Regions from separate parts of the Marinovum sp. J2-8 genome, predicted to be linked through region 2. Evidence: riboswitches for the same ligand, from Rfam matches in the RefSeq annotation. Region 2 holds a riboswitch; each other region holds the start of a gene.

Region 1 (7,238 bases), on a different contig from region 2:
CGCCGGGGTTTTGAGGGGCTGGCCCCCTCAAGGCCTGCGTGGCCTGAACGCAAATCCAACCTGTGCGCCCCCGGCGCGCCGCTTAATAAAGCGTGCCAAAGACCAAGCCTGCAAAAATCGCACCGCTGACCCCCAGTCCGAGATAGGTGAAAAACACCCGTGGCTTCACCAGCGACCAGACCGCCGCCATGGCCGGCACCGAACTGACCGCGCCGGCAATCATGAACGCCATCGCTGCGCCGGATGTCATGCCTTGCTCCACCAGCCCCGCCAAAAGCGGCGGCGCAACATAAGAGTTGAGATAGGCCGGCATCCCCACAAAGGCCGCGATCACCACCGGAACAACACCATCGCCGCCGACCAATCGCACAATCACATCAGCGGGCACATAGGTGACCAAAAGCGCCTCAAGCACATAGGCCAGCGCCAACCATTTCGCCAGGAACACCATGTTCTCGATCATCTGTGCCCGGAATTCGCCGCGCCGTTTCTCTTCAGTCCAGAACTTCCATACCGGGCGTCCCTCCAACGGATTTGGCCCACAACCACAGCCCGCAGATTTGCGGGGCCGCAACATATCGCCAAATGCGCCGGCCCCGACCATTGCCCGGACGGCAAAGCCACCAAACAGACCCAGGCCCACCGCGACAATCGCCTTGCCCACCGCAAACGGCCATCCAAGGGCAGCAGCGGTGATCAGCAATGTGGGCGGATCAATCAGCGGCGAGGACAGCCAGAACGCCATGACCGCAGACAGCGGCGCGCCCAGCGCCAAAAGCCCGGCGATAAAGGGAATGACCTCACAGGAACAAAACGGGGCAAGCCCGCCAAACAGCGCCGCCATGAAGATCGCCTGGGTCTCGCGGCCATCAAACGCACGGGCGATCATCGCTTCGGCCCCGGCGGCCTTGAGATAGGCAATCAACAGCACAGCAAAGAGGATAAAGGGCAAGGTGCCAAGAAACGCCCGCAGCGCGAATTCCACAACCGGAACGAACTGCCCCGGATCCAGCAGCGCCACACACAACGGAACGATCACCACAACCGTCCACGGGGTTTTCAACCCGTTCACCAGATCGCGTTTCGGCGATTGCGTCAGATCAGCCATTGTTCGCCGCCTTTCTGGTTTCATCCGCACAGCATTCACACAGAATAAATTGTGCAAGCTGTTCCAATTGCGCGTAATCGGCGCGGTTTATCACCATGCGGCCATCGCGTTGTTGATCAATAAGCGCCGCACCCGCCAGAAATTTCAGGTGATGCGCCAGCGTGGATGGCGCGATCCCGGTCCGGTCCTGAAGGTCCGATACCGTCAGGCCGCTTTCGCCCGCACGGATCAAGATGCGCAGCACTTGCAGTCTGGCTTCAGATCCCATCGCGGCAAATCCTGCCGCCGCTTGTTCCCAGTTCATCCAAAATCTCCATTGATTCGATAAAACTAGTTTTATGGTTTTGATTGACGACGGTCAAGCCACCGCCCGAACCGGCAGTCCAACAGATCTGAAAAGCTGCTCAGTGCTGTCTAGGATCCAGACCCTAGCGCCGGATACGCGCCAGAAACGCCGTCCAGCCCCCGGGCGCCAGCAATATCGACATGGCAAATCCGCCCACAAACCCGGCAAAATCAGCGGCCCATGTGCTGTCAGCGCCATAAAGCAGGCTGAACACCAGCCGGATCGCCAGCAACATGCCGATCAAGGAAAACGCGCGCATCTGCTGCCCGCCTTCGGCGCCCAATTGCCGCCAAAGCAGAAGGGTAAAGCCGCCGATTATGCCATAGACCCCCGGAAAGCCGCCGATCAGCGGCACGGGATCATTCAAAACCGCGCCATAAAACACCGCGCCGATGATGGATGACCCAAGAAACAGCACCAGCACCCGAACGCCGCCCATGACCTCGCCCACCCATTTGCCCAGCGCCAGCAACATGACACTGACAAACAGCGCATGACTGAAATTGGCCTGAAGGAACGGATAGCTGACAAAACGGATCATATGTTCCAACGGGAACACCCCGTTGGCCAGCATCCAGTCGAATATGTCGCCGGAGAAGGCATATGTGCGCACCGCATCCAGCCGCCAGCCGACCGCAGTCGGCCCACCGACAAAGCCCTGCGCGCCCGCCTGAAACGTCAATTCAATCCCGGCAATCACCAGAAACAGTGCCACAATGACCGGCGGCAAGGGGTTGATCGGCGGCTGGTTCATCGGATCGTGCATGGGCATCCCTGCGGTCTGGCTGGGCCTTCACCTTGACGACCCTCTGGTGCATGGGTAAGCGCAGAACAATCGGAAATCCAGACGGAGAAACCCCATGACAGAGGGCGTCCAAACCCCATCTGCCTTTACCCCCCGCGTCTTTTCGGGGATTTAGCCTTCGGGCAACCTGCATCTTGGCAATTATCTTGGCGCGCTGAAGCGCTTTGCCGACAGTCAGGACGATGGCGTGCAATCAATTTTCTGCATGGTCGACATGCATGCGATCACCGTCTGGCAAGACCCCAATGATCTGCGCCATGCCACCCGCGAACTGGCCGCCGGGTTCATTGCGTCGGGTATCGACCCGGAAAAATCCATCCTGTTCAACCAGTCGCAAGTGTCTGCACATGCCCAATTGGCGTGGGCTTTCAACTGTGTGGCGCGCATGGGCTGGATGAAGCGCATGACCCAGTGGAAGGACAAGGCCGGCAAGAATCAGGAAAACGCATCGCTGGGGCTTTTGGCCTATCCTGCGCTGATGGCCGCCGACATTCTTGTTTACCACGCGACGCATGTGCCGGTGGGCGAGGACCAGAAACAGCATCTGGAACTGACGCGTGATATTGCGATCAAGTTCAACAATGATTTTGGCGTCGATTTCTTTCCGATCCCGGAACCGGTGATCGAAGGTGCCGCAACCCGGGTGATGAGCCTGCGGGACGGCACAAAAAAGATGTCGAAATCCGATCCTTCGGACGCCAGCCGGATCAATCTGACCGATGATGCCGACACGATTGCGAAAAAGATCCGCAAGGCCAAGACCGACCCCGAGGCGCTGCCAAGCGAGGCCAAAGGTCTGGAAGACCGGGCCGAGGCGCGCAATCTGGTCAACATCTATGCGGCGCTGAACGACCAAAGCGTCGATCAGGTGCTGGGTGATGTCGGCGGCAAGCAGTTTTCGGAATTCAAACCGATGCTGGCCGATTTGGCGGTGGCGAAACTGGCGCCGATTTCGACCGAGATGTCGCGGCTTATGGATGACCTGCCGGAAATCGACCGCATCCTTGGTCATGGTGCCGCTCGCGCGCGCGACATTGCGTCGCCGATCCTGGACAAGACCTATGACATCCTCGGCATGGTGCGCAGCTAGGCCGGAACCGAACAAAGGCCGCGGGGCACATCCACGCCCCGCGGCCAATGCAATCTGACTCTCACGCCCCGCTATTTCGCCGTCATGCGCAGCGCGCCATCCAGGCGGATCACCTCGCCGTTCAGCATGGGGTTTGCGAAAATTGCCGCCACCAGCTCGGCGAATTCCGACGCCTTCCCAAGCCGCGCCGGAAACGGCACCTTGGCCCCCAAGGAATCCTGCACCTCTTGTGGTAGACCGGCCATCATCGGCGTTTCAAAGATACCCGGCGCAATTGCCATCACCCGAATGCCCGAGCGCGCCAATTCACGTGCGGCCTGCAAGGTGAGGCTGACAACACCCCCCTTGGAGGCCGCATAAGCCGCCTGTCCGATCTGGCCGTCAAAGGCCGCAATCGAGGCGGTATTGATGATCACACCGCGTTCGCCTTCGGGGCCGGCATCGCCGCCCGCCATTGCTTCGGCGGCCAGCCGCATGGTGTTGAACGTGCCAATCAGATTGATCGAAACCGCCTTGGAAAACAGCGCCAGATCATGCGGGCCGTCGCGGCCGACGATCTTCTGTCCCGGCGCGATCCCGGCGCAATTGACCAGACCATGCAGCGCGCCAAAGCGGCTTTTGGCGGTCTCGATCGCCGCAGCCACCTGATCGGGCGCGGTCACATCGGCCTTGACCAGCGCAAATCTGTCGTGCTGCGACGCGCCGTCAGTGGCAATGTCGATGCCCACCACATTGGCCCCATCGGCCAACAGGCGCGCGGCCACACCCGCGCCCAGCCCGGAATTGGCCCCGGTGACCAAGATTGTCTTACCTTCGATGTCCATAACATCCTCCCACGTCTTTCCCCTTGATCGGTAGGGCCGCAGGGCATGGCAGACAATGATATTTGAGGTCCAAAATCTGATCTCAAATGCCATATCCGGCCCAAGGCTGCCCCTCGGGCAAACAGCGCTTGACATGGCCGGCGATGCAATGAATGTTGCACGCGAAATAGCCAGGGGTGTCCCGAACGGGGCTGAGATGCGCAACGATGCGTGAACCCTCCACAGCTGATCTGGATCATACCAGCGGAGCGAGGTCACATATGTTTATAGGCGCGCAAGTGTCACTCTACCCGATGACATCCGATTTTGTCGATGTCATCCTGTCCGGGCTCAAGGCCTTTACCCCATATCAACAGGATCTTCGGATCGAGACCGACGATATGTCGACGCTTATGGTCGGCGCGCCGGGGCCATTGTTCGACGCGATCCGCGATCTGTTTGCGACGGTTGCTGCCCAGCCGGATCATGTCGCGATGCATGTCACCCTGTCGCGCGGCTGTCCCGGGGAACCGGATGACCCCTCTTGTCATTGCGAGACGCTGACCAAGGCACAATCGCTGTCATTGGCAGAGCGCCAGACATTGGCCCATCAGGCCGTCACCGATGCCCCGGTCACCGGGGTCGAGATTGATGTGCAGTTCTCGCTCTATGTCTTGGGCCAGGATGGCCATATGGACGAGATTTATGGCTGCATCGACTTTCTGAAAGGTTCTGGCACCTTTTTGAAATCCAAGAACTTCTGCACCCGTCTGCGCGGTGACGCCGGCGCCGTGTTCGAGGTTCTGCGGCAGGCTTTCCTGCGGTTTGGCCCAGCCGAGGGCCATGTCACCATTGACATGACCGCCTCTGCCAACTCCCCCAGCCTGCGCTGAACGCACCGACCCGCCGCCCTGCACAGGATGCAGGGGCGCGGTCCTGCGATCGGAGACACCAATGTCGTTTCTGAAACGGAGCTTTCCGACCGTTCTTATTGCGCTGGCGTTGCTGTCAGCCTGGGAGGTCTATTGCGCCCGCGCGGCGGTGTCGCCGCTGGTGTTGCCGGCGCCGCATGATGTGCTGCGCGGCCTGTGGTTGAACCGGGCCGACATCGGCAGCCATGCACTGGCCACCCTGACGGTGACCGCAACCGGGTTCAGCCTGTCGGTGCTGGTGGCATTTGCCACTTCGGTCGCCCTGTATTTCCTGCCCTGGCTGCGCCGTGGGGCGATGCCGTTGCTGGTGGCCAGCCAAACGGTGCCGATCGTGGCGCTGGCGCCGCTTATGGTGTTGTGGTTCGGCTTCGGGCTGTTGCCAAAGGTATTGCTGGTCATCCTCGTGACGTTTTTCCCGATGCTGGTCAGCCTGCTGTCGGGATATGCCCGGCTGCCGCTGGCCTATCGGGATCAATTGGTGTCCATGGGCGCAGGACAATGGAGCGTGTTTCGCCGCGCGACCCTGCCCGTGGCGCGGTCGGCCTTCTTTGCCGGGCTGCGCATTTCGGCGACCTATGCGGTGGTGGCCGCCATCTTTGCAGAATATTCAGGCGCGCGGCGCGGTCTTGGGATTTATATCCTGTCGGCAAAGAACAACTTTCGCGCCGACCTGGTGCTGGCCGCCGTTGTCGTCTCTGCCTGTCTGACCTTGTTGTTGCTTGCGCTCTTGCACGGGGTCGACCGGGCCACCGGGCGCCGGTTCCGGAGGGACAACGATGCTACAGGTTGAAGGGCTGACCATCGCCGCAGCGGACACCCAATTGGTGCAGAATCTGTCACTGGAATTGGCGGAGGGCCAAATCACCTGCCTGATCGGCCCTTCTGGCTGTGGCAAATCATCGGTGGTGAAATGGCTGGCCGGGGTCCTGCCACCGACGCTGACCGCACAGGGTCGCGCCCGGCTGGATGGCAGCGCCGTGACCCCGCCGCATCCAAGCATTGCCTATCAGCCGCAGCAGGACACGCTGTTTCCCTGGCTGACCATCGCCGAAAACGCGGCCCTGGGGCTGGAAATCGCCGGGGTTCATCGCCGCGACGCACAGGCGCGCATCGCACCGCTGTTGCCCGCATTCGGGCTGGACGGCACGGCGCAGCTGTTTCCCGATCAACTGTCCGGCGGCATGCGACAGCGCGCGGCGTTTTTGCGAACGATTGTACAGGACAGCCGATTTGTGCTGTTGGACGAACCTTTTTCCGCGCTTGACGCTGTGACCCGCCTGAAAATGCAGGACTGGCTCTGCCAACAACTCGCGCGGACCCCGCGCGGCGTGTTGATGGTGACCCACGACCTCTATGAGGCGACGCAATTGGCGGATCGCGTCCTTGTCATGGGGGGTAATCCTGGCCGGATTTTGGCCGACCTGCCCATTCCCTCGCCCCGCGACACCCGAACCGAGGCCAGCCTGGCCCCGATGCGGGTCTCGCTCAGATCCCTTTTGTTGGAGAAGACACCATGAAACCTATTCTGCTTGCTGCCTGCCTTGCGCTGCCCGCCGTGGCCCATGCCGAAGACAAGGTGAGCATTGCGCTCGACTGGACCTTGAACACCAACCACATCGGGCTGATCGTGGCCCGCGATCAGGGTCTTTACAAAGATGCTGGGCTGGAGGTGGATATCCTGCCGTATACCGACAGCACCTCTACCGCGTTGCTGGCCGCGAAGGTCACGGAATTCGCTTACATGACCTCGCTTGGGTTTCTGAGCGCGCGGGCGGCAGAGGCCGACATCACCGCGCTCTGGGCGACGATGCAGCACGAAACCGGGCGGCTGGTCTATAACAGCGCCAACACCGCCATCACCCGCCCTGCGGATCTGACGGGCAAGATCTATGCCGGGTTTGGCAGCGCATGGGAAGACGCGCTGATTTCCACCATGATCGAAACCGATGGCGGCGAGCCGACATATGACACGGTGACATTGGGCACCGGCGCCTATGAGGCGCTGGCCAACGGCGCGGTTGATTTCACGCTGGAGGTTTCGACCTGGGAAGGGGTGAACAGCGTCTTGCTCGGGCGGGAACAGAGCAGTTTCGCCTATACCGACTACGGCGTGCCGGATCAGCAAAACGGCTATATCGGCACCACAACCGAGAT
Region 2 (7,238 bases):
ACGATGCGCCACAGCGCCCAGCCGGTGATCCCAAGCGTCGCAGCCAGCCTGCCGTAATCCTCTCGGGCAGCGTCCAGCTCTGGCCGCAGGATACGCAATACAAAGGGCAGCGCCATCAGAGCATTGACCAGCAATGTGACTGGCAATGCGACCTCTGCCGGGCGCACGAAGGGTTGCACCAAAAGAAAAAGCCCCGTGCCCAGCACCAATCCCGACACGGCGACCCCCAATAACCCGGCCAGCTCACCCAGTTTGGTGGCCAGCGGCAGGGCCAAAAGGATCGTCAATGCGGTCGCGCCGAGCGCAACGCTCAGCGATCGTAACGCAGACGACCAGACATCCGCAGACAGCGCCAAAAGCCCCGGCAGGCCGGACACAATGATCATGGCAAGCGGTGTCAAAAGGAACAGTGCCGCAAAGCCGATCCAACAGAAATCGGCGATCCGCACCACACGGCCGCGCCCATCCCAGCGCTGCGGCACCCGGTCCAGCCCGGCGCCCAACCCAGCGGGGGGCGACAGCGCGAACAGGGCCAATGCGGCGGCCATGCCCATGGCCAGTTGAACCAGCGCCAGGGTCGCGGCCTTGCCCAAATCGAAATCGAATTTGAACGCCTGATAGATCGCCAGTTCCACGGTTGTGGCCTTTGGCCCGCCGCCAAGCGTCAGCGCCACGGCAAACGACGTCAGGCAAATCACGAAGATCACCGCAAAAGCCCCCGGCGCGATCCGCGCCAGCATCGGACGTTCCAGCACCCGGCCCATCGGCGCATCAAGCGACGCGGCCAGGCGAAACCGCTCCGCCGGGATCGCCAGCCAGCCTTGCAAAATCAAACGTGTGGCCAGCGGCAGGTTGAAAAACACATGCGCCAGAATCACGCCGTGATAGCCGTAAATATCAATGCGCGGCAGGCCCAGCCAGCCGCCGATCTGGTTCACCAGACCATTGCCGCCAAAAACCGCCAACAAGCCCAGAACCGCGACAATCACCGGCAGGATAAACGGCGCGCCAAGCAGGGCGATCAATGCGCCGCGCCCGGGAAACTGTTGCCGCGACAGGGCGCGGGCTACCGGAATGGCCAGAACGACGCTCACCGCCGCAGACAGCGCCGCCTGCCAGATCGTGAACCACAGGGCGGCATATTCCGGCGTGCCAAGGCCGCCAAGGCCCCCGGCACGCATAATCACCGCAACCACGGGGCCGATCACCAGCCCCGCAGCGAAAAGCGCCCAAACGAAAGGCAGCGTTACTGCGAAAGCGCGCTGCGCCATGCTTCGATCGCTGTATCCCGCAGCGAGGCCGCTTCATCTTCTGAATAGAACAGCACCTTTTCCGGCATCGGCAGTTCGCGGAACCCTTCGGGCCATTTTTCGACCGGAAGCGCCGCAGGCAATGACCAGTTCGAGGTCGGGATCATCGACTGGAATTCCTCGGTCAGGATGAACTGCATGAATTGATCGGCCAGATCGGGGTTGTCCGTGCCGGCCAGCTTCGCCACCAGTTCGACCATGAAGTAATGCCCCTCGGGGAAAATCGCCGCCGATTTGGTCAGGTCTTCTTCGGCAATGATGTGATAGGCTGGGGATGTGGTGTAGCTGAGCACCATGTCGGCCTCACCATCGGTGAAAAGCCCGTAGCTCTCTGACCAGCCTTTGGTCACTGTCACGATTTTCGGCGCGAGCTTTTCCCAGGCTGCCTTGGCCCCGTCGCCATAGACGGCCTGCACCCAAAGCACGAGGGCCAGACCGGAAATCGACGACCGCGGGTCCTGGATCACCAACCGGAGGTCATCCGGCGCGTCAAGCAGTGCCTCGAACGAGGCTGGCGGGGTGTCGATCAGTTCGTTGTTATAGATGAACGCCGTGTGGCCATAGTTGAACGGCAAAAAGATCTTATCCGTCCAGTCCACCGGCAGGGTCAATGCCGACATGTCGGCGCCATGTGGGGCAAACAGCCCGCTGTCGCGCGCCTTTTTGGTGATGTCCGATGTCAGACCGATCACGACGTCGGCTTCTGTGCGTTCGCCCTCCAACAGGATGCGGGGCAGAAGATCGCCGGTCTTGTATTGCAGATCACAGTCGCAACGGGCCTCAAACGCGGCTTCGATCCCGGGGCCGGGGCCCCATTCGGAATTGAAATAATCGCCTGCGTATACTGTCAAAACGGGGGTATCCGCCGCGGCCACGGTGGCCGAAGCTGCAACAAGTCCCGCAACGATGGTGCGTCCCAGCATGGGGCTCTCCAAATGTTGTGGGCGGAGTAGGGGCATGCTTGCGCAATCGACCTTCCCTCCGCCGGTTCTAGCCGGTTCAGGTTCAACGGGTTCGCATGTGCATCTCAGCTGGTCATATGGATCAGCACCCCGAGGTGAGGCCATTTCTAGGGCTTTGCCCTATGCGCCACAAGCCAATTGTGCTTGAGACCCGGCCAGTGGCGGCTTAGACGAAAGGAAATGGAGGGTTTGTCATGAGCTATAACACCTTTGGCCGCATGTTCCGTGTCACCACCTGGGGCGAAAGCCACGGACCGGGATTGGGCGCGACCGTTGATGGCTGCCCCCCGGGCGTGGAGATTGATGCAGAGTTCCTGCAAATTTGGTTGGACAAACGTAAGCCGGGCCAGAACAAGAACACCACCCAGCGCAAGGAGCCGGACGCGGTCGAGATTCTGTCGGGGGTGTTCGAAGGCAAATCCACCGGCACGCCGATCCAGTTGATGATCCGCAATACCGATCAGCGGTCCAAGGATTACGGCGATATTGTTGAAAAATTCCGCCCCGGTCATGCCGATATCACCTATTGGCAGAAATACGGCATCCGCGATTATCGCGGCGGTGGGCGGTCGTCGGCGCGCGAAACCGCAGCACGGGTTGCGGCCGGTGGCGTGGCGCGGGCGGTGCTGGCGCAGATGCTGCCGGGGCTGAAAATCACCGGCTATATGGTGCAGATGGGCGAAAAGCACATTGATCGGTCGCGGTTTGATTGGGACGAAATCGGGCGTAATGATTTCTGGGTGCCCGATGCAGCGGCGGTGCCGGAATGGGATGCCTATCTTGGGCATTTGCGCAAGGATGCCCATAATTCGGTGGGTGCGGTAATCGAAGTCGTCGCACAGGGCGCGCCCGCGGGCCTTGGCGCGCCGGTCTATGGCAAGCTGGACACCGATCTGGCCACGGCGATGATGTCGATCAACGCGGTCAAAGCGGTGGAAATTGGCGACGGCATGGCGACGGCGGCGCTGACCGGGTCGGAAAACGCCGACGAGATTTTCATGGGGCCGGATGGGCCGGTCTATTCCTCGAACCACGCGGGCGGTATCCTTGGTGGGATTTCCACGGGTCAGGATGTGGTGGTGCGTTTCGCGGTCAAGCCGACGTCGTCGATCCTGACCACGCGCAAGACAATCACCAAATCCGGCGAAGAGACCGAGATCATCACCAAGGGCCGTCACGACCCTTGTGTCGGTATCCGCGCGGTGCCGGTGGGCGAGGCGATGATGGCCTGTGTGTTGCTGGATCATATCCTGATGCATCGCGGCCAGATGGGCGGCGACGTGGGAGAGACATTGGGCCGGATCGGTTAACGGGCCCGGATTTCGCCACGCCTTCGCGTGTCGACAGGTTTGGGGGCCAGCCCCCAAACCATAGGTCAAATGGGGGGCAGATGGGGGGCCAGCCCCCCAAACCACAGGGCAGATGGGGGGCCAGCCCCCCAAACCCCCCGGGATATTTAAGGTCAGATGAAAGACAGGGGGTTGAACCGGGAGCAGCCGGGCAGGCGCCCGGTTTCGGGTTTTGGTTGACGTGATTGCCCGCTTCAGGACCGTGCCCGTTCGGCCCCTTTTTCAATCGCGTCGCGCAATTTGTTTTCCAGCGACTTTTGTTTGGTGGGCGAGTGGAATTTCAAGCCGAACATGTCTTTGACATAGAAACTGTCCACCACCTGTTCGCCGTAAGTCGCAATCACCGCCGATGAAATATAGACATTGGCATTGGCCAATGTTCGGGTCAGGTCGAACAACAGGCCGGGGCGGTCGCGGGTGTCGACCTCGATGATTGTGTAGATTTCCGAGCCATCGTTATCAAAGGTGATATGTGTTGGCACCCGGAAGGCGCGTTCGCGTTTCTTGATCTTGTCGCGCGATTTGATGGCTTCGCGCGCCTTGACCTCGCCCTGAAGGGTTTTCTGGATCATGGATTGCAGGCGCGGCAGTTTGCTGGCCTCATAGGGGGAGCCTTCGGCATCCTGAATCCAGAAGGCCGCCGTGGCAAAGCCGTCCTTGGTGGTAAATGTCCGGGCATCGACCACATTCGCCCCGACCAGCGACAGCGCGCCACACATGCGGCTGAAGATACCGGGATGGTCGGCCATGGCAAAACATACCCGGGTGGCGTCGCGGTCTTCGTCGGGGTGCAGGTCGATGGCAATTGCAGCATCGCCAAGATCACGCAACAGATTGGCAAAGGCCAGATGCGCCGTCACATGCAGGCCCTGCCAATAAGGCGGGTAGTGGCGCGCGGTTTCCGCCCGCAGATCCTTGACCGGCCAATCCTTGAGCGTTTGGCGCAGCAGCTTCTTGGCCTCGGCCCCGCGGTTTTCGCGGTTCAGCGCCTCCATTCCGCCCTCAAGCGCGCGGCGGGTCTGGCGGTACAGCGCCCGCAGCAGGGCCGCTTTCCAGTTGTTCCAAGTGTTGGGCCCGACGCCGCGAATGTCACAGACCGTCAGCACACAGAGCAGGTTCAGCCGTTCCACGGTTTTCACCGCCTTGGCGAAATCGCGCACGGTGCGTGGATCGGCAATGTCGCGTTTCTGGGCCATGTCGGACATCAAAAGGTGATAGCGCACCAGCCATTCGACGGTTTCGCATTCCTTCTTGTTCAATCCCAACCGCGGCGCAACCGTGCGGGCAATACGCGCGCCCAGGATCGAGTGGTCTTCGTCCCGCCCCTTGCCAATGTCATGCAGCAGAAGCGCGACAAACAGGACCTTTCGGTCAATGCCGGATTCGATGATGTCGGTTGATACAGGAAGCTCTTCGCCCAGCTCGCCGCGTTCGATTTCCGCCAGATGGTGGATCACCTGGATCGTGTGTTCGTCGACGGTATAATGATGGTACATATTGAATTGCATCATGGCGACGATGGTTTTGAACTCTGGCAGGAAGGCCCCGAGCACCCCCAATTCGTTCATCCGCCGCAGGGCGCGTTCCGGGTTGCCATGACGTAGCAGCAGATCCAGGAACAGTTTCGCCGCCGCCGGATTGCGGCGCATGTCGTCGTCAATCAGATGCAGGTTCGCCTTGACCAATCGCATGGCATCGGGATGGATCAGCAATTCGCTGCGCAGGCCTTCTTCGAACAGGCGCAGGATGTTCAGCTTGTCAGCCAGAAATGCCGTGTCATCAACAATTGCCAGCCGACCGTGGATCACCGAATAGCCTGCCTTGACCCGGCGTTGGCGGCGAAAGAAACGGTCGATCAGCGGCGGGCCCTTGGTGTGGTCTGCCTCTAGCGAGGTCAGGAAGATGCGGGTCAGATCGCCCACTTCGGTGGCGTGCAGGAAGTAGTCCTGCATGAAATGTTCGACCGCGCGTCGCCCGCCCTTGTCGACATAGCCCATGGCGGACGCGACCTCGACCTGGAGATCGAACGCCAGCTGTTCCTGTGGCCGGTTTGACACCAGATGCAAATGGCAGCGGGTCGCCCAAAGAAAATTTTCCGCCCGCACAAAGGTTTCGTATTCTTCGGGGCGAAACACCCCAAGGTCCACCAGCTCGCTTGAGTGGTCTACGTGGTGCACATATTTTGCAATCCAATACAGGGATTGCAGATCGCGCAGCCCGCCTTTGCCTTCTTTGATGTTGGGTTCGACCATATAGCGTTGGCCGCCCTGCTTCTTGTGGCGGTCGTCGCGCTCTTCGAGCTTGGCCTCGACGAACTCCCGTTCGCTGCCCTGAAACAGGTCTTTTTGCAGTTTGGTGTCCAGATCCCGCGCAAGCCGCTTGTCGCCCGCCAGCAGCCGGTGTTCCAGCAACGCGGTGCGAATGGTGAAATCTTCGCCGCCGAGGCGAATGCAATCGCGCACCGTGCGCGACGCATGGCCAACCTTCAACCGCAGATCCCACAGGATGTAGAGCATGGATTCAATCACGCTCTCGGACCAAGGGGTGATCTTGTGGGGTGTCAGAAACAACAAGTCCACATCGGAAAACGGCGCCATTTCCCCGCGGCCATAGCCGCCCACCGCAATCAACGACAGCCGTTCACCGGCGGTGGGATTGGACAGCGGATGCAGCATTTCGGTCGCGACCCGCCATGCGGTCAGCACCAATTGGTCGGTCAGCCAGGTATAGGTGCGTTTGGCGGATTCAGCGGCCAGTGGGTTGGCGTGAAACGCGGCGGCGATGGTTTCCATCCCGGCCTTGCGCGCGTCCAGCAGGTGTTTCACCAGAAGCTTGCGGAATTCGCCCGGCTGATCACGGTCAAATTGGGCGATCAGGGTTTCGACCGCGGCAGAGTCAAAGATCTCTGCCGCGGGGCATATCAGAAAATCGGTCAATTCGGTCTTTCGTGCAGCGTTAGACTTTTGGGCGGCTTTAGAAGCCTGCTCCGCCAAATGCTTTGGGGGCTGGGTCAAGAATTACCACCTTGTTGCCGCGCACAGAGGCCACCGCCAGCGCGCGTTCATTCGTGCCGTCGGGCCGCAGACGGAACACCCCGCCAACCCCCTGGAAACCGGCGGTTTGCGTCAATGCGCCACGTGTCAGCGCGTCGGATTTGCCCTGGGCGACCAAGGCACCAATTGCGGCGATCCCGTCAAAGGCCAATCCGGCCAGCGGATGCGGGGATGTGCCATAAGCGCCCTGATAGCGGCTGTTGAAACTTGCGGTGCGCGCCTGATCCGGCAGGGCAAACCAGCCGCCCTGAACACCGGGCAACGCCAGGGTTTGGGGGGGAACATCCCACCGCGCCAAGCCGATATACTGCGTGGTGTCAGGCGCGATGCCGTTCTCTGGCAGCAATTGCACCAGAAGCGGCAAGGCCCCGGCGGCATTGGATGTCAGGAACACCGCGTCCGATTGCCGTGCGGCGGCGGCGATACGGGGCATCGCATTCAGCACGCCGGCCTGGGAAAATTCAAAAGATTCCGCCGCAGTGACGCGCAGGCCGTTTGTGCTGGCCGCGGATTCAATCGCCGCCTTGCCGAACTGGCCTTCGACGTTGTTGGGGTACACAATTG
Region 3 (7,238 bases), on a different contig from region 2:
TGACGCCGATGTCGCCATTTTGGGTGCGCCTTTTGACTTTGGCACGCAGTGGCGTGCAGGCGCACGATTTGGCCCACGCGGCATTCGTGACGCCTCCACATTGTTCTCGTTTGGCCATGCTGGGGCTTATGATCACGAAGATGACGTGACCTATCTCGCTGACACACGGATTGTGGACATAGGTGATGCCGACATCGTGCACACCGATACCAAGAGCAGCCATGCCAATATCGAAAAAGGCGTACGCGCTATTCTGGATGCCGGCGCGTTACCGGTTGTGCTAGGCGGCGATCACTCGATCAATATTCCTTGCGTCGCTGCATTTTCGGACCAGGATCCAATCCACATCGTACAGATCGACGCCCACCTGGATTTCGTCGATGAGCGCCACGGTGTGCGCAATGGTCACGGCAACCCGATGCGCCGCGCCGCCGAGCGCCCCTGGGTCACGGGCCTGTCCCAAGTCGGCATACGCAATGTCTCTTCCACCGCTAAGGAAGGGTATGATGACGCACGCAAAATGGGTTCAGATATCGTGTCCGTGCGCCAGTTCCGAACCATGGGCGTGGAGGCGATGCTGGAGCGCATTCCAGAGGGGAAACGGTACTATCTGACGATTGATATTGACGGATTTGATCCTTCGATTGCGCCAGGAACGGGCACACCGAGTCATGGTGGCTTCTTGTATTATGAGGTCTTGGAATTTGTGGACGGTCTTTCCAAACGTGGGAAAATCGTTGGAATTGATCTTGTCGAAGTTGCGCCGGATTATGACCACACCGGAACGACCAGTATTCTGGCCGCACAAATTCTGCTGAATGCCATCGGTCGAATTTTTGAAAACCAGACAGAAGCGTAACACGGGGCTGCTTCTGCAGCATTCGCACACCAGGCTCAATATGCGGCCTGGGCCGTTGCTGACGGTCTGAGGGGCGGGGCTTGCGATGCAAGCCTCGCCGCCGCAGGTTGGCTTTGAGCCAAAAGCGACCGACATCGCGCAGTGCGTGAAGGGCGATATTTGTAGTCCCAGTTTAGACCTAGGTCAGATGCAATCGGTCACACTTGCAAGCTGACGCATGTGGTTTGGTTCTATGCGTGCTGTTCGGCGATCACCATCCACTCCGATGATATGCGCTGTCCCAGAACTTCCACTCATGCCAAGACGCTTTTGCAAAGGCTTTCTGCATGGCGTTTCGTGTTGACGTGTCGGCGGTCTTTCCCAGAACGTCCGTTAGATCAAGCATGCCTTGAACCGAGGCCTCGAATGCTTCGCTGGCATAGGTATCAATCCAGGCGCGATAGGGATGATCTGCCGCCGCTTGTGCGTGGATCGCGGCGCCAACGCGTTGATATATCCAAAAGCATGGCAAAAGCGACACGACCGCGATCGGAAACGGATCAACTGCCGCCGTGCGGATGAGAAAGCTGACGTAGTGATCGCAGGCCCGCGAGGGTGGAGTTGTCGCGAAATCTGCGGGGGAGACGCCGTATAGCTTCATGTATTCACCGTGCAACTGCCGTTCCACCGCAATCGCCCCGTTGGCGGACCCTGCCAGTCTTGCTATATTTTCTGCATCCGGCGCACGCGAGGCCGCCAGTGCGAGCGCACGTGCGAAACCTTCCAGGTAATGTGCATCCTGAATGATGTATTCACGAAACGTCTCTGGTGGCAGGGTGCCTTGCGCTAATTCAGTATTGAATGGCATCGTGCGGATTGCGTCTTGGAGGTCGGCAGTCATGGACCACAGGTCTTGGGTAAAGCTCATGTCTGGTTCTCGGCTTGGGGGTGAAAATGATGAACCGGGCCGTGACCACCGCCGACCGAGAGGTCGTCGGCGGCCATAATCGCACCCGTGATATAGGCCTTGGCACGACGGGCCGCGTTGGGCAGCGCGTGGGCCAACGCGATTTGTGTCGCTAACGCAGAAGATAATGTGCAGCCGGTGCCATGTGTGTTTGACGTCTCGAACCGCTTGGCAGGCAGCGCGGTTTCGCCAAGTGACGTGATCAGCAGGTCCGTCGCCATCGCCCCCGCCAGATGCCCGCCTTTGATCAAAACGGCATCACAGCCCATCGCCCTGAGCTGGAAAGCCTGGTCTCTCATCTCTTCCAGGGTTGTGGCCTCAGTCGTTTGCAAAAGGTCCGCAGCTTCGGGCAGGTTTGGCGTCAACACGCTGGCGCGCGGCAAAAGGCGTTCGCGTAGGGCCATAACGGCATCTGCCGCCAGCAACCTGTCACCGCCTTTGGCCACCATGACGGGGTCCAGTACAATGGGTACATCCAATCCTTCAAGCGCGTTCGCCACGGTTTCGATTGTCGCGACATCCCCCAGCATCCCGATCTTGACCGCGTGAATGTCGATATCCGCGCGGAGCGCGGCAATCTGGGCTGCGATCATTGGGCCGGACACCATTTCGACCGCTGTTACGCCCTGTGTGTTCTGGGCCGTCAACGCAGTGATGACCGCCATTGCGTAGCCGCCGTTGGCGGAAATCGCTTTGATGTCAGCCTGAATACCGGCCCCGCCTGAAGGGTCCGATCCCGCAATGGTCAGGATATTGGGGATCATATGTCGCTCCATTGATCAAGAAAGCCACGGGCTGCACGTTCCGGCTCTCGCGCGCGGGAAATAGCCGATACCACTGCGATGCCTGTGCATCCCGCGCGACGCACGCTGGCCACGTCCGCTGCGGTCAGCCCGCCGATGGCCATGCAGGGCAACGCCGCCGCACGGGTGATATCCGCCAGACCATCAAAGCCCAACGGGTGGGCGTGGTCGGGCTTGGAGGCTGTTGCGCGCACCGGACCGACGCCCAGATACGTGACACAGCCAAGAGGGACTTCCGCCATCTGCGCCGGCGTTTCAATCGACAGGCCAAGTACAGCATCCGGCCCGATCCGCGCGCGAATTTCGGCAGGGTCGCCATCAGATTGACCGACATGCACGCCAAAACACCCCAAGGTGCAGGCGATCTCCACACGATCATTCAAGATCAACTTCGCACCCAAAGGATCAAGCCGCGCGCGCAGGGCCTTTGCAAGATCGGCAAAACCTGCGTCGTCAAGTGTCTTGTGGCGCAACTGAACCCAGGCCGCCCCACCGCGCGCGGCCTGTTCGGCTTGATCGACAATGGGCAACGGTGCATCGGCATCGGTGATGAAGCAAAGGGGCGGGATCATGCGGCCTCGATCCGCGCCATTGCGTCCAGCTCGTCGCCGGTCATTGCAAACAAGGCATCCAGAAACGCCACCTGAAAACTGCCGGGACCACGGGCAGTTTGCGCCGCCACTTCGCCTGCGGCACCGTAATAGGCCAGCGCGGAAACTGTTGCCTCAAACGGCGGGGCAACTGCGCAAAACGCGGCCACAACGCCCGTCAACGAACATCCCAAAGCAGTGACGCGGGGCATCATCGGATCGCCGTTCGCGATACGTGCTGACTGTGTACCATCCGTGACGAAATCGACCTCTCCTGTCACCGCCACAACGGCGTTTGTGCGTATTGCCAGATCACGCGCGGCAATCTCGGCGGCAGAGACGGGATCAGCGGCATCGGCACCTCGTCCCTGCGCCGAAGCGCCTGACAAGGCGAGAATTTCAGACGCATTCCCGCGGATCACCGTTGGGCCCAATGCCAGTAAGCGTGTGCCAAGCTCGCGTCTCAATTCTGTCGCGCCCACGGCAACAGGGTCCAGAACCCACGGTTTTCCGTTTTCACCAGCCGCCTTGGCCGCGATCTGCATGCAAGCGGCCCATTCATCATCAAGTGTGCCAATGTTAATGCTCAACGAAGACGCCAGACCCGCGAATTCAGCGGCCTCGCCCCGCGCATGGGCCATGGCAGGCGAGGCCCCCGCCGCCAGCATGATGTTGGCCATCACATTCATGGCCACATAGTTGGTTATGTTTTGCACCAGCGGTGCCGCCGCACGCATGGCGTTCAGATCGTGTGAAGGTTGGTTCATATGCATCCCTTTCTAAGACGAAGGGAATCGGTTTGACCCAATAAATCACAGGGGCAAACACAACTTCCTACGCCGGTATGAGCCGGTTCAGGTTCAAAGGGTACGTCTCAACCCGACCGATGCCGGATGCCCCTGTTGTGCGCTTGATGCTAACGATTTCGGTTCTAGTGTCAAATGCAGAGTAAAATTCGACCTCAACATAAAGCCAATCAAAACCAGCCCATTATTCAAAACGGACCGAGGTCGGTAATGTCCTCTATTTTCCTGCTGGCGATGCCTTTGCCATATCCACAAAAGCTCTGAGCCGGCGCGTCATATTGCGCTTGCTGCGATAGTTCAGAGAGTATCGCGGCAATTGAGCGAGGTGATCGCTTAACACTTCGGTCAAGCCATCTTCGCCCAGATGTGGCACGGCAATTTCTCGATAAAGGTAGGCCAACCCAAGCCCTTGCTTTGCATAGTAGACCAAGGACCGCATATCATTCGCCACCATCCGTGGTTTCGGTTGCATCTTATAGGCCCCATCCGGCCCATCAAAGCCCCAGGGCGCGTTTTGTCCTCCCATACCGAAGGCGTAGCAAATCGCGTCATGATTCAAGATGTCCTTCGGGTTTTCCGGCCTGCCGTTCTCGTCCAGATATTGCGGCGATGCGACAATGGTCATTGCCAACTCTGGCCCGACCGGTACGGCGTGGGTGTCTGGCCCAAGCAGCGTATTCGACCGAATGGCCGCATCAACGCCGGACGCAAGAAGGTCAACTTTCTTGTCGTCATAAATGAGCTCAACATTGACGCCCGGATACTCAAGCGCAAACCGCGCGACCAGATCATCCAAAAAGAACGGACCTGCGCTATACGGGGCTGTCAGGCGAAGAGTGCCCGTGACTTCATCCTTCTGTTCATCCAAGTCATTCATCGCCCCTTCAAGCTCGATGATTGCCGGAAGGCTTTTCGCGTAGAACTGTTCGCCAATGGGTGTGAGTGCAACCGACCGAGATGATCGCTCCAACAGCCGGACGCCAAGACGATCCTCAAATCGTTGCACAGCTTCGCTAACCGATGCCGGGGCCAGTTGAAGGTGTTCTGCTGCCGCGCGGAAACCGCCGCGCCGCGCCACTTCAACAAAGACGCGGATATCTCCAAAACCACCACGGGCCATTGTTCGATTTTCCGATCACTGCGTTAGGTATTAGGTGGGTTATCCTTACGGTATCAGCGTCATAAGTTCTCAGCAAGACACAAAACGAGGACAAACCAATGGCGCAAATCACCGAGATTTTCATTCTCAAGATGAAAGATGACCCACAAGTCGATGCGATCCGCGAAGCTGCCCGCAAAGACTTTGTCGCCCTTGATGGCGTGACATCATGGGAAACCTTGGTGACGACAGATGAATCTCGCCAAACCCTCTATGCGGACATCTTCACATTTCCAGATCACGAGACGGCCAAGCGGGTGACGCCGGAGTTCGCCAAACGTCCTGCGACCCAGGCTTTCCTTGGTCAAATCGAAGAAATCGTCGTTGGGCAATTCTTCACTGCCTATCAACCCAAACCATCGGAGTAAGACAATGACTGTACGTGACGAAATCCAAGCCGCAATTAATGAGTGGAACAATGGCCTCGACAGCGGGGACATCGAGCGCATGGTGGCGTCCTGCCACCCGGACGTTATGACCATCAACGAACGCCAGCCTGTCACAGTTGGCACGCAAGCCATTCGCGACAAGTACAGCCCGCGCATCGCAGCCGCTGAAATCACCTCGGGCTATGATATCGAAGAGCTGCAAGACTATGGCGATACTGTCATCGTGTCCGGTCGCTTCTACGGCACGATGAAAATGCGCGATTCCGGCGAAGTCAAAAGCCCCGAAGGCCGGTTGGTACTTGGCTACAAACGCGATGAAACGGGCGCGTGGAAGATGTTCCTCGACATGGACAACAACGGCCCGACCTAAGGCCCGGCAGATCGCGCCAATGGCGCTGCGGCTTGGCGCACGCCGGTCATCGACGCGCGGCCTGCCGTGGGATTTCGGAAAACAGGGCCCCAGACGCGCCATCCGCGCGTCTGGATGCCATTGCAGCCCGTGCCAGGACCGGTGATCGCCACAAGCCCGCCTGCGGATCTCGGGACCGAATTTGCGGACCCAGCGATGGATGGTCGAAACGTCGACCATCATGCCGCGCTCTGCCAGCATGTCGCGTACATCCTGCACGACAGGGAGCAGCGGCAAAACCGGCGAACTGCCATCAGGATGAATTCCCGCGGAAACCGATGTCGATGAACGGATTCTTGCGCGGTGCGATCTGCGTCATCTGCCCATTGGCTATGGGCAGATATGTACCCCATCAACTTCTGAATCGAAATCATTGATCCAATTGCTGGACAGCTTACCCCCCCGGATGACAGCCCGGTTGTTGCGATACCGGTGTCTTATAGGTTAGCACAAATTCAGCATGACCCAGCTGCTCGGAACGACTACGGCTTCCCAGCCCCAATGCCACAAGTTGATCACGGATTTCTTCACCAACTTCAGCTATGGAGGCATGTCCATGCAGGATTCGTCCAGCATTGACATCCATGTCTTCACGCATTCTGGAATAAGTATCCGGGTTGGCGCAGACCTTGAGAACCGGCGAGATGGCCGATCCGACCACCGAACCGCGTCCGGTGACAAAGATTACGGCATGGGCGCCACAGGCGATCAGTTCAATGATCTCTGCACTGTCATTGATATTGGGGAAGCCGAACCGGGGTTCGCCATCGGGCACCACGTCCAGCAGCCAGAGCCCACCATTGGCCGGGCGCTGCGCGGGGCGAACGATACCCTGAATGGCGCTGGAGCCGGACTTTGCATAAGCACCCAAAGACTTTTCCTCGATGCTGGAAAGCCCGCCCTCGGCGTTGCCGTTTGAAAACGAACCATATCCCATGGCAGCGTAATAATGCGCCGCCTTCTCTACCGTGGCGATGATCTGCGGACGCAAGTCGGGATTGGCCACGCGGTCGGCCATGATGTGCTCGCAGCCGATCAATTCACCGGTTTCTTCAAAGATACAGGTTGCACCCTCGGCAACCAGTCGATCAAAGGCCACACCCGCAGCCGGATTGCCAGCAATACCCGACGTCGCATCAGAGCCGCCGCAGATCGTGCCGACCACCAGTTCCGAAACCGCCATCGGCACCTTGGGCTGCGCGGCAAGATTGGCGAGTTGCGCGCGGACCCAACCTTGTCCTGCCTCGATCGAGGTTTGCGACCCACCTTCCGACTGG

What was found. A riboswitch is a leader RNA that binds a small molecule or an ion and turns the genes downstream of it on or off. The one in region 2 is predicted to bind thiamine pyrophosphate.
Region 1: it holds a riboswitch for thiamine pyrophosphate, as region 2 does, so the genes downstream of both, AC0L4F_RS02455 (Ykof family thiamine-binding protein) here and AC0L4F_RS10165 (thiamine ABC transporter substrate-binding protein) in region 2, are expected to answer to the same signal.
Region 3: it holds a riboswitch for thiamine pyrophosphate, as region 2 does, so the genes downstream of both, thiM (hydroxyethylthiazole kinase) here and AC0L4F_RS10165 (thiamine ABC transporter substrate-binding protein) in region 2, are expected to answer to the same signal.

What each region holds. Positions count from the first base shown of each region.
Region 1 covers NZ_JBVVRZ010000001.1:486,716-493,953, reverse strand. The annotation lists gene AC0L4F_RS02480 (permease) at 83-1,108, opposite strand; gene AC0L4F_RS02475 (ArsR/SmtB family transcription factor) at 1,101-1,412, opposite strand; gene AC0L4F_RS02470 (rhomboid family intramembrane serine protease) at 1,537-2,220, opposite strand; gene trpS (tryptophan--tRNA ligase) at 2,387-3,349, shown strand; gene AC0L4F_RS02460 (SDR family NAD(P)-dependent oxidoreductase) at 3,421-4,173, opposite strand; TPP riboswitch at 4,336-4,442, shown strand; gene AC0L4F_RS02455 (Ykof family thiamine-binding protein) at 4,452-5,045, shown strand; gene AC0L4F_RS02450 (ABC transporter permease) at 5,107-5,874, shown strand; gene AC0L4F_RS02445 (ABC transporter ATP-binding protein) at 5,861-6,601, shown strand; gene AC0L4F_RS02440 (ABC transporter substrate-binding protein) at 6,598-7,238, shown strand, end outside.
Region 2 covers NZ_JBVVRZ010000003.1:151,562-158,799, forward strand. The annotation lists gene AC0L4F_RS10160 (thiamine/thiamine pyrophosphate ABC transporter permease ThiP) at 1-1,271, opposite strand, end outside; gene AC0L4F_RS10165 (thiamine ABC transporter substrate-binding protein) at 1,247-2,233, opposite strand; TPP riboswitch at 2,270-2,375, opposite strand; gene aroC (chorismate synthase) at 2,467-3,582, shown strand; gene AC0L4F_RS10175 ([protein-PII] uridylyltransferase) at 3,816-6,635, opposite strand; partial or broken gene AC0L4F_RS10180 (penicillin-binding protein activator) at 6,595-7,238, opposite strand, start outside.
Region 3 covers NZ_JBVVRZ010000004.1:204,555-211,792, forward strand. The annotation lists gene speB (agmatinase) at 1-859, shown strand, start outside; gene AC0L4F_RS13935 (TenA family protein) at 1,110-1,766, opposite strand; gene thiD (bifunctional hydroxymethylpyrimidine kinase/phosphomethylpyrimidine kinase) at 1,763-2,569, opposite strand; gene thiE (thiamine phosphate synthase) at 2,566-3,180, opposite strand; gene thiM (hydroxyethylthiazole kinase) at 3,177-3,965, opposite strand; TPP riboswitch at 4,013-4,109, opposite strand; gene AC0L4F_RS13955 (LysR family transcriptional regulator) at 4,222-5,124, opposite strand; gene AC0L4F_RS13960 (hypothetical protein) at 5,223-5,531, shown strand; gene AC0L4F_RS13965 (YybH family protein) at 5,536-5,922, shown strand; gene AC0L4F_RS13970 (UxaA family hydrolase) at 6,356-7,238, opposite strand, start outside.